Regions from separate parts of the Tardiphaga sp. 768_D3_N2_1 genome, predicted to be linked through region 1. Evidence: riboswitches for the same ligand, from Rfam matches in the RefSeq annotation. Region 1 holds a riboswitch; each other region holds the start of a gene.
What was found. A riboswitch is a leader RNA that binds a small molecule or an ion and turns the genes downstream of it on or off. The one in region 1 is predicted to bind cobalamin.
Positions count from the first base shown of each region.

Region 2: linked by a shared signal. The riboswitch ahead of AB8A27_RS26265 (TonB-dependent receptor) and the one ahead of AB8A27_RS01315 (ribonucleoside-diphosphate reductase subunit alpha) in region 1 are both predicted to bind cobalamin.
Region 3: linked by a shared signal. The riboswitch ahead of AB8A27_RS17510 (DUF1636 domain-containing protein) and the one ahead of AB8A27_RS01315 (ribonucleoside-diphosphate reductase subunit alpha) in region 1 are both predicted to bind cobalamin.

Region 1 covers NZ_CP197245.1:268,608-272,311, reverse strand. Annotated here, with positions in the region: gene AB8A27_RS01330 (HD domain-containing protein) at 1-581, opposite strand, end outside; gene AB8A27_RS01325 (GlxA family transcriptional regulator) at 754-1,713, shown strand; gene AB8A27_RS01320 (hypothetical protein) at 1,720-1,905, opposite strand; cobalamin riboswitch at 2,095-2,311, shown strand; gene AB8A27_RS01315 (ribonucleoside-diphosphate reductase subunit alpha) at 2,431-3,704, shown strand, end outside.
Region 2 covers NZ_CP197245.1:5,577,159-5,580,862, reverse strand. Annotated here, with positions in the region: gene AB8A27_RS26270 (alkaline phosphatase D family protein) at 50-1,600, opposite strand; cobalamin riboswitch at 1,747-1,938, shown strand; gene AB8A27_RS26265 (TonB-dependent receptor) at 2,045-3,704, shown strand, end outside.
Region 3 covers NZ_CP197245.1:3,715,554-3,719,257, reverse strand. Annotated here, with positions in the region: gene cobS (adenosylcobinamide-GDP ribazoletransferase) at 1-475, opposite strand, end outside; gene cobT (nicotinate-nucleotide--dimethylbenzimidazole phosphoribosyltransferase) at 476-1,531, opposite strand; cobalamin riboswitch at 1,631-1,821, shown strand; gene AB8A27_RS17510 (DUF1636 domain-containing protein) at 1,931-2,380, shown strand; gene cobU (bifunctional adenosylcobinamide kinase/adenosylcobinamide-phosphate guanylyltransferase) at 2,377-2,907, shown strand; gene cobW (cobalamin biosynthesis protein CobW) at 2,908-3,704, shown strand, end outside.

The sequences.
Region 1 (3,704 bases):
TCGCGGAGCTCCAGCACGTCAGCTTTGACGTTGCCAAAGGTCGTATCCGGCTTGTGGATCGTCCCCGCGGCGAATGCATCGATGATCCCGTTCTTGAAGTCATGGCCACGCGGATGGCACGCGCAGACTTCGTGGCGTTGATGTTCGGTGAAGGCCTCGTACTCAAGACCCAATACATCCATCTCGACACCAGCCGTCACGAGCGCTACCACCGGCCGCTTGTGCTTGGGAATGCCCGGTGTCGTGTGAAGCGCGATGGCGTCCCAGACATCGTCGATGTCGCGCTCATCGATACTGTGACTGCGTAGAAAGTCCGCCGCAGCATTCGCACCATCGACTTCGAAGCGTTCATCCTGGCTCGCATAGGGCGCCTGCAGGCCCATGTCGTGAAACATCGCGCCGACATAAAGTAACTCCGGATCGACCTTGAGACCCTTGCGCTGTCCGGCGAGTGCGCCGAACAGGAAAACGCGATTGGAGTGGTGATACAGAAGATCGCTCTCGGTATCGCGTACCAGTTGGTCGACCTGGCGGGCGAGGGCGCTGTCAGGCACTTTAATGCCGGCGATGATCTTGCTCATGGGATGCTCTTTCCGTTGTGGATCTGACGCATCCGTTGTCGTCCGGGGGCTGTGTCCTCGCAATCGCACAGCGCCCTGCAAAACTGCCATTCACCCGTGATTTCCTGCCGAAATGTGACTATCTAATCCGTAGCACTCTGGGCCTCCGCCATTGATGGAATGAAACATCACCATGAAGACTGTCGCTCTTGCGATTTTTCCGGGTGTCCAGTCGCTGGACGTTGCCGGTCCGCTCGATGTGTTCATGGAGGCCAATAGCTTTGTCGCTCCGGATGATCGATATGACATTACGCTTGTCGCAGCAGACTGTGCGCCGCTGCGCGCATCGAACGGTTTGCGGATATCCGCCGATCTGGCGTTCAGTGATGCGAACAAGCCCTGGGATCTGGTGCTGGTGGCCGGTGGGCCAGGGCTGCCGACGGCTGAAGCCGACCCGCAGCTCACAGAGTGGCTGGCCAATGCGGCGCTTCATGCGGGGCGGTATGGCTCGGTGTGCACCGGGGCATTCGCGCTCGGCCACGCAGGCTTGCTCGACGACAAGACGGTGACGACGCACTGGCAGAATGCGCCGCTATTGGCGCTGCGCTTTCCGAAAGCGCATGTGGAGTTCGATCGCATCTATAGTCGTGACGGCGCGCTGGTGACCTCGGCCGGCGTCACCGCAGGCATCGATCTGGGTCTTGCTCTGGTCCAGGAGGATCATGGCGCGGACGTCGCGCTGGCCGTGGCCAAGCGTCTGGTCGTGGTGGCGCAGCGCCAGGGTGGCCAGTCGCAGTTCAGTCCCTATCTGGTGCCGCCGGCCGAGCCGGACTCGCCGATCGCGCGAGGCCATGCCCATGTGATGGCCCATCTGCGCGATGCCCACAGTGTGGATGAACTGGCCGATGTGGCGGGCATGAGCGCGCGCACCTTCGCGCGGACATTCAAGCAGGAAACAAAGATGACTCCGGCGGATTTTGTCGAAGGCGCAAGGATCGACACGGCGCGTAACCGGCTCGAAGGCAGCGATATGCCGCTGAAGGTGGTGGCTTATGAATCCGGTTTCACCACCGCCGAACATATGCGTCAGGTCTTCGTGCGACGGCTGGGCCTTACGCCTAGCCAGTATCGCGTCAGCTTTCGCGCGGTCTGATTCTGCTCAGGCGAGTTGCAGCGAAGAGATCGGATCGCTCGCAGGAAAGCTGTCCATCAGCGCCTCGTTCAGCATCTCGTCGACGCGGCGGCGGGCGATCTGCTCCGTCGTCTCGAACGCTTGCATCGCGTCTACTGCCTCCACGAACGCGTTGAAGTCGGTTCTCTCAGTGCTCGTTGCCTGGTTCCGCATGTCATCCTCCATTGATTGATGGCCATCTTTTGCCCCTCACAGTGCTTGCGGACAACGAATCGCATCGTTCAGAAACCGCCAACGATCCCGCAGTTTCCGCCACGCAAGCGGTTGTCCACTGAACCAACAGCCGCGCCGGATTTGTTGTCGGGGATCGCAATGCTTGCTTGACACTTCGCCGCGGTTCACACCAAATGTAGACGTCATGGTCTGCCCTGTCGCAAGACTTGGTGGATAATAGGGAAGCCGGTGAAAGACGCTCTTGAGCGTCACATTCCGGCACTGCCCCCGCAACTGTAAGCAGAGAGTTTGTTTCGACCACGTCACTGGTGCCGCTGGCACTGGGAAGACCGAAACAAGCGTTGGATCTGCGAGTCAGGAGACCTGCCGTGACACCAGAACGTCCATGGGCGGGGTGTCCCAGCGGTCGCTTGCAGGCAATGCCGGCGGATCTCCGCCGTGTATTTTGCAGCGTCCTTTCGGCCCCAGCCCCCATTGCTTGATGCATCACACGGGGTCCTGCCGATGCCTACTTCATCTTCCGTTTTGTCCCAAGGCCGCGGCGCGGCCAATTCTACCAACACCCGCGATGCGGTCCATGCACCGCTCATTCAACTCCCGCCGGAGACGCTCGTTGCGCCTGCGCGCGAACCCTCGATGCAGATCATCCGCCGCAACGGCACGGTGTCGCCGTTCGACGGCAGCAAGATTTCTGTGGCCATGACCAAGGCGTTTCTCGCGGTCGAGGGCCACACGGCAGCGGCGTCGCGCCGCGTCCATGAGGCGGTGGAGCAGCTCACCGGCGAAGTCGTGGCTGCGCTGACGCGCCGCGTCGGTGAAGGCCGCACCTTCCATATCGAGGACGTGCAGGATCAGGTCGAACTGGCACTGATGCGCAGCGAGCACCACAAGGTCGCCCGCGCCTATGTGCTGTATCGTGAGGAACGCGCCCGTACCCGCGCCGAGGAACTGGCAGCGAAGCCGGCGCTCGTCTCCACCGCCCCGGTGCTGCATGTCACCCTCGCCGACGGCACCCGTGCACCGCTCGATTCGGCGCGTCTTGCGCTGATCGTCAACGAGGCCTGCGCCGGGCTCGACGGCGTCGATGCCGCGCCGGTGCTGGAGGAAACCCGCCGCAATCTCTATGACGGCATCACGGTGGATGAACTGGCGCTGGCCGGCATCATGGCCGCCCGTACGCTGGTGGAGCAGGAGCCAAACTACACCTTCGTCAGTGCCCGCCTGCTGCTCGACAAGCTGCGCACCGAAGTGTTGTCCTATGTCCACGGCAGCCCGACCCATGCGTCGCAGGCCGACATGACGACGCGCTATGCCGAATATTTCGGTGCCTATATCAAGACCGGAATCGCAGCCGAACTGCTCGATCCCGAGCTCGCGCGCTTCGATCTCAAGCGCATCGCGGCGGCGCTGAAGCCGGAAGGCGATCTGCAGTTTCAGTTCCTCGGCCTGCAGACGCTCTATGATCGCTACTTCCTGCACGTGCAGGGCAATCGCATCGAACTGCCGCAGGCCTTCTTCATGCGCGTTGCCATGGGTCTTGCGCTGCGCGAGATCGACCGCGAAGCCCGCGCCATCGAATTCTACAATCTGCTGTCGTCGTTCGACTTCATGGCCTCGACGCCGACTTTGTTCAATTCGGGTACGCAGCGGCCGCAGCTCTCGTCGTGCTTCCTCACCACGGTGGCCGACGATCTCGATGGCATCTTCAAGTCGGTGAAGGACAATGCGCTGCTGGCGAAATATTCCGGCGGTCTCGGCAATGACTGGACCCGCGTGCG
Region 2 (3,704 bases), 5.3 Mb from region 1:
CGCAATATAGGGGGAAATCGCCGAAAAACAATGCGAATCTGCCAAATGGTTAGCCCAATTTCGGGTCCAGAACGGTGGCCCAAAGGGCCGTATCGGCCCGATCCCGCAGGGTGACGGTCATTTGCCCGCTTTGGCCGTCGATTTTGACGTGGCCGAAGAACTGCATACCCGCAGACGGGGGTAAATTCTGCTTGTCAGGCCCCGGCGCCTTCACGAAACGGACCTCCGGACCAAAGGTATTGTCCAGCGCCGCCGGCCCGAAGGTTCCGGCGTGGAACGGCCCGGAGACAAACTCCCAAAACGGCTCGAAATCCTGAAACTGCGCCTTGTCCGGGTTGTAGTAATGCGCCGCCGTGTAATGCACGTCGGCGGTCAGCCAGACCGTGTTGCGAATGCCGGCCGATTTGATGAAGCGCAGGATATCGGCGATTTCCAGCTCGCGACCGCGCACCGGACCGTCGCCCTGCGCGATCGCCTCCGAGCCCGTCCTGTCGGCGGCATTGTCGTAGACGACGAGGCCGATCGGCATGTCGGAGGCGATGACTTTCCAGGTGGCCTTCGACGCCATCAAGGCGCGCTTTAGCCAGGCCATCTGCTCCGGCCCGATGAAATACGCCTCCGGACCATAGGTCTCCTGCAGGTTCGGGCCGTTGGGACCGCGATAGCTGCGCTCGTCCAGCATGAAGACCTCGAGATGAGGGCCGTAATTCAGCGTGCGATAGACGCGGCCGGGTTCGGCGGGATTGACCGAGATCGGATACATCTCGTGAAAGGCACGGGCGCCGCGCGCCGCCAGCAGCGTGATGTCGCGCTCCTTGTAAGACGACGGCAACTGCTTCGAGAGCGACCAGTTGTTGGTGACCTCGTGATCGTCCCACTGGCCGAAAATCGGCACCTGCGCATTGAAGACGCGAACATTGTCGTCCAGCAGATTGTATTTGTGCGCCGCGCGGAATTCATCGAGCGTCTCGGCGACCTTCGCTTTCTCCGGCACCGTGATGGTGTTCTTCCAGATCGTGCCATCGGGCAATTTGACTTCGGGCAGGATCGGGCCATCGGCGTAAATCGTGTCGCCGGAATGGATCAGGAAATCCGGATTATGCTTGCGCATGGTGGCATAGGTGACCATGCCGCCATCGTCGGCATTGATGCCCCAGCCCTGGCCTGCGACATCGCCGCCCCAGACAAAGGACACATCGCGGCGATCCGCCGGCGCGGTGCGAAAGCGGCCGATGACCGGTTCGCCGACGATTTCGGGGTGCGACAGATCGCGGAATTTGACGCGGTAGAAGATGTCCTGTCCCGCAGGCAGATTGTCGAGCAGCAGTTTTGCGGTGAAATCGGTTTCAGACAGCGCGGTGAGCGGCGGCAATGCGCGCGCATTCCTGAAAGAGTCCGTGGTCGCGACTTCGACCATCATCTGCGCCGGCCGATCGGCACGCGACCAGATCATGCCGCTGTTGATCCCGACATCGCCGGACTGCACGCCATGCGAGACGGCAGGACGATCGGCAGCGCGACTGAGATAGGGCATCGCCAGAAAGCTCGCACCGCTCGCTGCGGCGTAAGTCATGAAACGACGGCGAGAGAGGAATGCCATGGCGAACTCCTGATCCTGCTGGCTCTGGCACCAGTGGCTCTAGGCAGTTCGCTTGACGCTGCGATGACAGGTGATGCGCAATATCAACACCCGCCAAGGCAAGCTGCGAATGATTGGCAGCTTGATTGACACATTTGGAAATTTCACCTTAACGTGAACGTGACGGTTCCCTTCGGGGATCAAAAGGGAATGCGGTGAGGGGGATCCCCCGATTCCGCGGCTGCCCCCGCAACTGTAAGCGGCGAGCCTGCGCCAAGAGCCACTGGGTGTTCACCTGGGAAGGCGGCGACAGGCACCGACCCGCGAGCCAGGAGACCTGCCGCCAGTCGTGGTCACACGCGAGCACATTGGGCGGGGTGTCCTGGTGGAAGTCACACTGCCTGTTTGAAAGCGGCAGGACGACTTGGTTTGCGGTGACGTGCCACGTAACCGCGAGTCCCGTAGATGACCTCCGCTTCTCCCATCGCATCGAAGCAATTCAAAGCTCTTCTTTCCTCCGTCGCTCTTACTTGCCTGTTCTGGCCTGCTGAAAGCTGGTCGCAGGCTGCGCCGCGAAGCCAGACGCTCGATCCTGTTGTCGTTCAACCGTCGGCGACGCCTCAGCGCGCACGCCGCGCCACATCAGGCAACGCATCACGCGCTGCGCGCTCGCGGCAGCAGCGCAATGTCGCCGCCAATACCGGCGCGCCGGCTGCCACGCCGACAGGCCCTGTCTTTGCGGCGCCGACGCTCAACCTCACGGGCACCACATCCACCGGCAGCCGTCTCGGCCTCACGCGCTTGCAGACGCCGGCCAGCGTCGAGGTGATCTCCGCCGAGACCATGGCCGAACGCGGCCAGCAGAACGTACTCGATGCCGTGACGCAGAACGCCACCGGCTTCACCGCCATCGGCGACCCCGGCAATGGCGGCGTTGCCTTCTCGACCCGCGGCTTCGCCGGCAGCGGTTCGGTGATGTCGCTCTATGACGGCACGCGCCTCTACATCGGCGCCGGCACTGTGAACTTCCCGTTCGATACCTGGACCGCCGAGAAGATCGAAGTGCTGCGCGGCCCGGCGTCTGTGATGTATGGCGAAGGCGCCGTCGGTGGCGCCATCAACGTGATTTCAAAACTGCCGCTCTGGGTACCGCGTAATCAGGCCGAAATCTCGCTCGACAGCAACATGACGCGCCGCATTGCGGTCGACAGCGGCGGGCCCGTCAGCAAGGACGTTGCCTATCGCATCGCTGTTACCGGCAACATGTCCGATGGCTGGGTCGATCGCGACAACACCTCGAACATCGCACTGCACGCCGCCGCGCAGATCAAGCAGACCGAGGACGTCACCTGGACGATCTCGACCGACTATGGCGACCGACATCCGTCACGCTATTTCGGCACGCCGCTGATCAATAGCCAGCTGAATGAGGCGATCCGTTTCAAGAACTACAATGTCAGCGACAGCCAAATCCGCTATCAGGACAGCTGGAACCAGGTGAAGACCGAGTGGCAGGTCGCAGACGGCATCACCCTGCGCAACACGCTCTACTACATGTATGCGAAGCGGCACTGGAAGGAAGTCGAGACCTACGGCTACAATGCCGGCACCGGCCAGATCGATCGCAGCGACTATTTCGAGATCTTCCATACGCAGCAGCAGGTCGGCGACCGCATGGATGCCACCTTCGAGGGCCATCTGCTCGGCATGGTCAACACTTTCGTGGCAGGCTTCGATGTCAATCGCATCGACTTCAAGCACACCAACAACTCGCCCTATGGCGGCTTCTCGTCGGTGGACCCGTATAATTTCAACCCCGGCATCTTCGACAGCCCGGATGCGACGCGACCGGGCTACAACGCCACCGCCAATCAGTATGCGTTCTTCGCCGAGAACCGCTTGGCGGTGACCGAACAACTGTCGCTGATCGCAGGCGTCCGCCAGGATCAGCCGACCGTCTCGCGCACCGACTTCCGCAATCCCGCCAACAGCTACACGCGGGATTATTCGGCGACCTCCTGGCGCGTCGGCGCGGTCTATACGCCGATCCAGAACCTTGCTTTCTACGGCCAGTATTCTACTGCAGCGGATACAGTCGGCGGCCTGATCTCGGCGAGCAATGCCA
Region 3 (3,704 bases), 3.4 Mb from region 1:
GGCGGTTCATCACAAAAGCGGGGACGGCGCGTGCAGCGGCATGGGCGGCGATCAACGCCGCCGCACCTGCCCACATCGGCAATATGGCGAGCGCCGCAATACGCAGTGCCACGCCGAGGCCGAGTGCCAGCGCCCCATAAGTGCCGATGCGGCTGTCCTTCATGATCGCGAGGCGCTTCTCGACAGTCCACCCCCCGCCGAAACTGTCGGCTGTGTCGGCCAGGCCATCTTCGTGTAGCGCGCTGGTGATGACCATACTTGTTGTAATCGCCAGCAAAGCCGCGATCAGCGGTGACCAGAATTCGCTGGCAACGAGGAGCACGATCGCGGAGGCGGCGCCAATGCCGAGGCCGACGATCGGAAAATACTTCATTGCACGCGCAAGCCAGTCAGCCTCCTGCGCGTCGCCAGTTGCCGGTACCGGCAGCACCGTCAGGAAACGGATCGCATTCAGCAGATGCGGATCCGGTCTCATCTAGATCTTTCCGGCCAGTACGTCGTCGAGGCTGGCGACATCGGTCAGCATGCGCGCGGCGGCACGGACCAGCGGCACCGCAAGCAGTGCACCGGTGCCTTCACCGAGGCGCAGGCCGAGATCGAGCAGCGGCCTGGCATCGAGCGCGCTGAGTACGATGTCGTGGCCGCGTTCGGCCGAACGGTGCGCGAAGACGCAGTAGTCGCGTGCAGCCGGACGCAGGCTAACGGCGAGCAATGCCGCGGCGCTGGAGATGAAGCCGTCGATGATCACCGGCCGCCGTTGCGAAGCCGCGCCGAGGATCGCTCCGGCCATGCCTGCGATTTCCAGTCCGCCGAATTGGGCCAGCACATCCAGCGGCGCGGTTGCATCGCTGCGCGCCGCCGCCTTCGCGATCGCTGCGCGCTTGCGCGCCATGCCGGCGTCATCCTGCCCGGCGCCAACGCCGATACAGTCATTCAGTAGCGCTGGCGCAAGCCGATGAACGACCAAAGCCGACGAAGCCGTATTGCCGATTCCCATCTCGCCGAGCGCGATGATGTCTGCGCCGGCCTTGATCTCGCCGACGGCGATCCGGTAGCCGCGCGATAGCGCATCGGCCGCCTGTTCTGTCGTCATTGCCGGCTCGCGTGCGGCATTAGCCGTGCCCATACGCACCTTGGCGTCGATCAGCTTTGGATGCACGGGCAGTTCGGCAGCGACACCGATATCGATTACGCGAACGTCGATGTTATTCGCCATGGCGAAAGCATTGGCCGTGGCGCGGCCGGCCAGATAGGTCATCACCATCGCGACCGTGACCGCCGACGGATATTGCGACACGCCTTCGGCCACGAGTCCGTGATCTCCGGCAAATACCAGCAGCACGGCATTGTCGCCGCGCGGCTCGCCGGGATGCCGGATCATGCCGAGCTGCAGCGCCAGGTCCTCGATTCGTCCCAGCGAGCCCGGCGGCTTTGCCTTGCCGTCGATGACGGCGCGGATACCTGCCGCGATCTGCGGGTCAACAGGCGCAATGGCGGGCGGTTGCCACAATGGCTGGGAATGGGCGGGCATCGGGTTCCTTTTCGCGGCCTAACTGACGCAAGACGACCTGCAAGGTCAACAGGTCCGGACGACAGTCCGCCGGCGCGGTTGACCCCGGCGCACCCGGCAGATAGCGTCTTTGGCGATGGTCCTTCCGCGTGGAAGGTGAAAAGGGAAGCCGGTTTGAAGCCGGCGCTGCCCCCGCAACTGTAAGCGACGAGCCCGCGCCGGTGCCACTGGGAATTCTTCAGAATTCTTGGGAAGGCGGCAGCAGGCTGTGACTCGCAAGCCAGGAGACCTGCCATCACGAACTGTGCTTTGGAGGCGTCGTCGGGGCGGGGTGCACCGGACGGGAGCGAACCGACGGCCAAGCCGTCGGCGCGATCCAACAAAGCTCGTAGGCCCGCGAGGGCATGAACTGAGCATGTAATGGATCACGACAGCGCCGATATCTCTGGCGAACAAATTTCGGTCGAACCGCCACGCCCTGTGCCGTCCGGTCCCGTTGTCGTGAGCGTGTGCATCAGCTGCAAGGCCGCCGAAACCGGCATGATCGTCGGGCCGGACATGTTCGATGCTGTGAAGGCCGCGCTCGGCGATGGCGATGCCGCCGTGATGGTGCGTCCGGTGCAGTGCCTCAGCGTCTGCAAGCGGCCGGCGACGGTCGCGGTGACAAGCCCTGATGGTTACACGTTCCTGTTCGGCGATCTGCAGACCGATAGCGGCAGCGCGGCGCTGGTGTCCTTCGTCGAGTCCTATCAAAGGGCCGATTACGGTCTTGTACCGTGGCGTGAACGTGCCGAGGTGCTGCGCAAGGGCATGGTCGCGCGCGTGCCGCCGCTGCGCTGGTCGCCTGAAGATGGGCGTGCGCCGAAATGACCGCCGCGACAACGACACTGGTGCTGGGTGGTGCGCGTTCCGGCAAGTCGGCTTTCGCCGAGAGACTGGTTGATGGCATCGGCCTGACGAAAATCTATCTGGCCACCGCAACGGCCGGCGATGATGAGATGCAAAATCGCATCGCGCAGCATCGCAAGCAGCGCGGCGAGGGCTGGATCACCGTGGAAGAGCCGCTGGCTCTGGTCGATGCGCTGACGCGTGAAGCGACGGTCGGCCGCGTCGTGCTGGTGGATTGCCTGACACTGTGGCTGTCGAACCTGATGTTAGCCGAGCGCGATCCAGAGATTGAAGCGAAGCGTCTGGTGCGCTTCCTCGATGTCTCGCGCTATCCGATAGTCTTCGTCTCCAATGAAGTTGGCCTCGGCCTCGTGCCGGAGACACCGCTCGGCCGCGCCTTTCGCGATGCGCAGGGCCGGCTCAACCAGATCATCGCGGCCGCCGTGCCGAATGTTGCTTTCATCGCAGCCGGGCTTCCGCTCTGGCTCAAGCGTTCCCAGGAGAATTGAATGTCCCGCGTTCCCGTCACCGTCCTCACCGGATTTCTCGGCGCCGGCAAGACCACGCTGCTGCGTTCGCTGCTGACTCAGGCCGATGGCCGCCGCATCGCCGTGATCGTCAATGAATTCGGCGATGCCGGTTTCGACGGTGGCCTGGTCGAGGAATGCGCGGCGAAGGCCTGCGCTCCCGGCGATATCGTCGAACTCACCAATGGCTGCATCTGCTGCACCGTGGCCGATGACTTCGTGCCGACCATGGACAAGCTGCTGTCGCGTGAACGCCCGCTTGACGCCATTGTCATCGAGACATCCGGTCTCGCACTGCCGCAGCCGTTGCTGAAGGCATTTGCCTGGCCCGTGGTAAAGACCCGCGCGACCGTCGATGGCGTCGTCACCATCGTCGATGCGCTGGCTTTATCGGAAGGCCGCGTCACGCTGGATGAGGACGCCGTTGCCGAACAGCGCGTCAAAGACGAGGGCATCGAGCACGACGATCCGATCGAGGAAGTGTTCGAGGATCAGCTTGCTTGCGCCGATCTTGTCGTACTGTCGAAGAGCGATCTGGTTGCTCCGGAGAAACTTGCCGAGATTGAAGCCAAGCTGAAGACTGTGCTGCGTCCGGGTGTCAGCATCGTGCGCTCCAAGGGCGATCTCGCGCCCAAGGTGCTGATCGGCCTGAATGCCGCAGCCGAAGACGACATGGCTGCCCGTGTCGGTCATCACGGTGAGGAAGAAGAGCACGACCATGACGATTTCGACAGCATCGTCGTCAAGCCGACGGCTGCGGCCAGCATCGACGCAATGCG